DNA from 2 places in the Mycobacterium sp. IDUB_9 genome. Region 1 is predicted to be linked to the other one. Evidence: riboswitches for the same ligand, from Rfam matches in the RefSeq annotation. Region 1 holds a riboswitch; the other holds the start of a gene.
What was found. A riboswitch is a leader RNA that binds a small molecule or an ion and turns the genes downstream of it on or off. The one in region 1 is predicted to bind glycine.
Positions count from the first base shown of each region.

Region 2: linked by a shared signal. The riboswitch ahead of ACZY08_RS01620 (L-serine ammonia-lyase) and the one ahead of gcvP (aminomethyl-transferring glycine dehydrogenase) in region 1 are both predicted to bind glycine.

Region 1 is NZ_JBVAXU010000009.1:96,175-98,568, reverse strand. It holds gene gcvP (aminomethyl-transferring glycine dehydrogenase) at 1-1,195, opposite strand, end outside; glycine riboswitch at 1,350-1,448, opposite strand; gene ACZY08_RS27610 (MerR family transcriptional regulator) at 1,555-2,175, opposite strand.
Region 2 is NZ_JBVAXU010000001.1:304,447-306,840, forward strand. It holds gene ACZY08_RS01620 (L-serine ammonia-lyase) at 72-1,469, opposite strand; glycine riboswitch at 1,523-1,623, opposite strand; gene ACZY08_RS01625 (oxidoreductase) at 1,901-2,394, shown strand, end outside.

The DNA of each region.
Region 1 (2,394 bases):
CGGCGCGTCCGGGGACCCGGGCCAGCACGGTGTCGAAGTACTCGTCGTGCACCACCGCGTCACCGAGTGCACCCGCGATCGCGGCGGCGTGGCCGTGCACGCGGCGGGCGATCGCGGTCAGCCCCTCGGCGCCGTGGTAGCTGGCGTACGTCGCCGCCATCACGGCCAACAGCACCTGCGCAGTACAGATGTTGCTGGTCGCCTTGTCCCGGCGGATGTGCTGCTCGCGGGTCTGCAGCGCCAGGCGGTAGGCCGGCGACCCGTCCGCGTCGACGGAGACACCGACCAACCGGCCCGGCAGCTGCCGGGCATGCTTGGCGTGCACTGCCAGATAGCCGGCGTGCGGACCGCCGAATCCCATTGGTACACCGAACCGTTGGCTGGTCCCGAAGGCGACGTCGGCGCCGACGTTGCCCGGCGGCTTGATCAACGTCAGCGCCAGCAGGTCGGCACCCACCGCAACCAGTGCGCCACGCTCATGAGAATCGGCGATCAGGCGCGTCCAATCCACGACGCGGCCACTCGCACCGGGCAGCTGCACGATGACGCCGAAGAACTCGCCCTCGGGAAGGCCCTGGCTGAGGTCCGTGGTGACGATCTCGATGCCGAGCGGCTGTGCGCGGGTCGCCAGCACGGCCGCGGTCTGCGCGTACACATCGGTGTCGACCAGCAGTCGGTTCGTCTTGGATTTGGTCGCGCGGTGCATCAGGGTCATCGCCTCGGCCGCGGCGGTGCCTTCGTCCAGCATCGAGGCGTTCGCCACCTCAAGTCCGGTCAGGTCGGACACCATGGTCTGGAAGTTGAGCAACACCTCGAGCCTGCCCTGGCTGATCTCGGGCTGATATGGGGTGTAGGCGGTGTACCAGGCGGGGTTCTCAAGAATGTTGCGCCGCAACACGGCGGGCGTGAAGGTGTCGAAGTAGCCCTGGCCGATCATCGAGACCGCGGTCGTGTTGGAATCGGCCAACGCACGCAGCTCGGCAAGTGACTGCTCTTCGGTGGCAGGCGCCGGCAGACCCTCCAGGCCCGGGGCGACCCCGTCGGAGGCCAGCGCGTCGAGAATGCCTGCCGGCAGCGCCTTCGCGGCGAGCTCGTCGAGGGATGCCACGCCGATCACTTCGAGCATGGTGGCAACGGCGGAGGCGTCGGGACCGATGTGACGATCGGCGAAACGCGATTGATGCTGGTCGGACACGACACTCTCCTGAGGCGCAGACGTGTTGAGACGTCGTAGGCGTCCCTCTCCCTCTGTCGTCGACCCGGTCCGGGCGCCTGAGAGATTCAGCCCCGGTACAGGACCTTTCCCCATGGGCGGGTGCCCACAGGGGCACCACTTTCCAGAGGCATCGGGGCCTGGCGCGGTCCTGGGTGCCTGAGAGGTTGACGGAGAGGTATTGCTCCTTCGGCGTCCGTGGCTGGCTGTCACGAAACTCTCCCGCGCGAGGGCGATGCGTCGGCAATTCTACCGGCCGCGCACCGGTATTCGCGAACGGACGCACAGGTACCCCGGAACCGTCGGCCCCGGGGTACTAGGTGTCTGCTTGCGGCGGGAACTCAGCCGATTTTGCGATCGCGGCTTTTGCGCCGCGACGCCAGCTCGTCCTCGGGTGACGCGATGGACTCGCCACCGTCGGCGCGCTCGCCCGGGAAGTCGGCGATGGTGCCGGTCAACTCACGCATGGCGCCGGACACCGCGATCCCGAACACGCCCTGACCGCCCTGCAGCAGATCCACGACCTCTTCGGCCGAGGTGCATTCGTAGACCGTGGTGCCATCGGAGAACAGGGTGATGTTGGCCAGATCCTGCACGCCGCGCTGGCGCAGGTGGTCGACGGCAACCCGGATGTTGTGCAACGAGATTCCGGTGTCCAGCAACCGCTTGACGATCTTGAGGACCAGGACGTCCTTGAACGAGTAGAGACGTTGGCTGCCCGAACCGGCCGCACCCCGGATGGATGGGACCACCAGGGAGGTGCGCGCCCAATAATCGAGCTGCCGGTAGGTGATGCCGGCGATCTGGCAGGCACTCGGACCGCGGTAACCGACGAGCTCGTCAGGCACCGAATCATCGGGGAACAGACCACCCTGCACGGGTTCGCCAGCCGGCCTGACAGGCGGCTCCGCGCCGCTCCCGGTAGCCAGATCCAGCTCTTCCTGCCGTGGCGTGTCACCCACTGTGAATCCTCTCGCCGATCGAACTCGCCCGCACCGTAGTGCCATGTCCCGCACCGTAGCCATCTCTTCTGCGGCGGTTTGCTGCGCGCTCGAATGTGTCGAGCATACGCTTCCCGCCGAGCCCTGATTGCTGGCTGCGATGAAAGTATGGCGCCCGATTTCCCGCCCGATTGACTCCCGCGCCGCGTGTCGACACCGATATGCCCAGTTGAGACGTAT
Region 2 (2,394 bases), on a different contig from region 1:
GAGTCACCCACACTCAACTTGCTGTCGAACACGTCAACGGTGGTTTCGGCGGATTTGTTCCCGGGTGGTGCTCAGCATTCGACGACGTTGACGGCGACGTTGACCGCCAGCCCACCCATGGACGTCTCCTTGTACTTGGCACTCATGTCCATTCCGGTGGCGCGCATCGTCTCGATCACCTGATCCAGGCTCACCCGGTGGGTGCCGTCGCCCCGCAGTGCCATGCGGGCCGCGTTGATCGCCTTACCCGCCGAGATGGCATTGCGTTCGATGCACGGGATCTGCACCAGACCGCCGATCGGATCACAGGTCAGGCCGAGGCTGTGTTCCATGGCGATCTCGGCGGCGTTCTCGACCTGTTGCGGTGTGCCGCCCAGGATTTCGGCCAGACCTCCGGCAGCCATGGACGCCGCGGAGCCGACCTCACCTTGACACCCGACCTCAGCCCCCGAAATCGAGGCTCGCTCCTTGTACAGCGAACCGATGGCACCGGCGGTGAGAAGGAAGCGCACGGTCGCGTCGTCCGGATCCGCGATTCCTGCCGGGGTGTAGCGCAACGCATAGTGCAGGACCGCCGGAATGATCCCGGCCGCACCGTTGGTGGGCGCGGTCACGATCCGGCCGCCCGATGCGTTCTCCTCATTGACCGCGAGTGCGACCAGGTTCACCCAGTCCTCGGCGAAGGCCGGATCACGCTGTGGGTCTTCGGCATTGAGCCGGACGTACCAGTCCTTGGCGCGACGGCGGACCATCAGGTTGCCCGGCAGGTAGCCGTCCCGGGACATCCCGTTGGCCTGACACGAGTCCATGACCTCACGGATGCGCAGGAGACGGTCCCGCACCTCGGCTTCGCTTCGGGCCATGCATTCGTGGCGCATCATCGCCTGGCTCACCGACAGTCCGTCGCGCTCGGTCAGGGCGAGCAACTCGGCGGCGGTGTGGAAGGACCCGTCGGCGTCTCGTTCCGTCTCGCAGCGGACCGCCTCGGATTCGGCGACCTCGGATTCGGAGACGACGAAACCGCCGCCGACCGAGAAGTAGGTCTCACGGTGGACCGTGTCACCACCGGACGAGAGTGCCCTCAATGTCATGGCGTTCGGGTGCTGGGCGAGCCGGCGCCCCGGGTGCAGGTGCATGTCGGATTCAGTCAGCGCGATGGCGGTCCGGCCCGCCAACAGGATCGTGCCCTGGCCGCGAATGGTCGCAAGGCGCCGTTCCATCTCGTCGGTCTCGATCGTCTCGGGCCGGTAACCCTCCAGACCCAGTAGAATCGCCGGCATCGTGCCGTGCCCGGCACCCGTCGCCGCCAGCGAGCCGAACAGGTCCACCGTGACCTCGGCGACCTGCCCGACCACATCGCGACCGACGAGTTCGTCGACGAACAAACCGGCTGCCCGCATCGGGCCGACCGTGTGTGAGCTCGATGGACCGATCCCGATCGAGAACAGATCGAACACGCTGACCGCCATGAGATGACTCCAATTTCGGGCATCGCGGTTACGCGATGCATCGTGTGGTGACACCTCCCCGCTCTGTCCTGAAACCTGAGAGCTTCGGCGCATGGCGCCGTTTCCCCTTCGGTAAGCGCGGCGGATACGCACGCTGTTCTCCAGAGTTGCCTCGGCACTGCGGTATTGGGCCTGAGAGATTCCCGGAGAGGACTTGCACCTACGGCACCTCCGGACTCGGAGGTTCTCCCACAATGCGTCATCGACATTTTGAATTGTGTAACGGATGCTACTCCCGGCCATGAGCGGCGCCTGTCGATCTGACTGGGTGCATTTTCCTGCGATCTGGATCCTTTGGAATACCTGCGCCCGGCGCGCGGTTACACCGTCCGTCCAACAAAACTAAACTGATCGTACAGTTCAGTTAGACACCGGAACAGGTGGTCAAAAACATGAGCGTTTGGTTCATCACCGGAGCATCCCGCGGATTCGGACTGCAGATCGCCCGCGACGCATTGGAGCGCGGTCATCAAGTAGTAGCGACCGCACGCGACGCGGCTGCCGTCACCGCAGCCCTCGGAGAGAACGACAGCGTGCTCGCAGTGGCCCTGGATGTCACCAACGAGGAGCAGGCGCAACAGGCGGCAAAGGCCGCCGTGGATCGTTTCGGCCGCATCGACGTCCTGATCAACAACGCGGGGCGCGGGCTGCTGGGCGCTGTCGAGGAGGCCACCGACGCCGAGGTACGGGCCGTCTACGAAACCAACGTGTTCGGGCTACTGACCGTCACCCGCGCGGTCATGCCGGTGCTGCGGGCACAACGGTCGGGCACCATCGTCAACATCTCCTCGGTCGGCGGATTCGTCGGCTCGCCGGGCTGGGGTGTGTATGCGTCCACCAAGTTCGCAGTCGAGGCCATCTCTGAGGCCCTCAACGCCGAACTGAA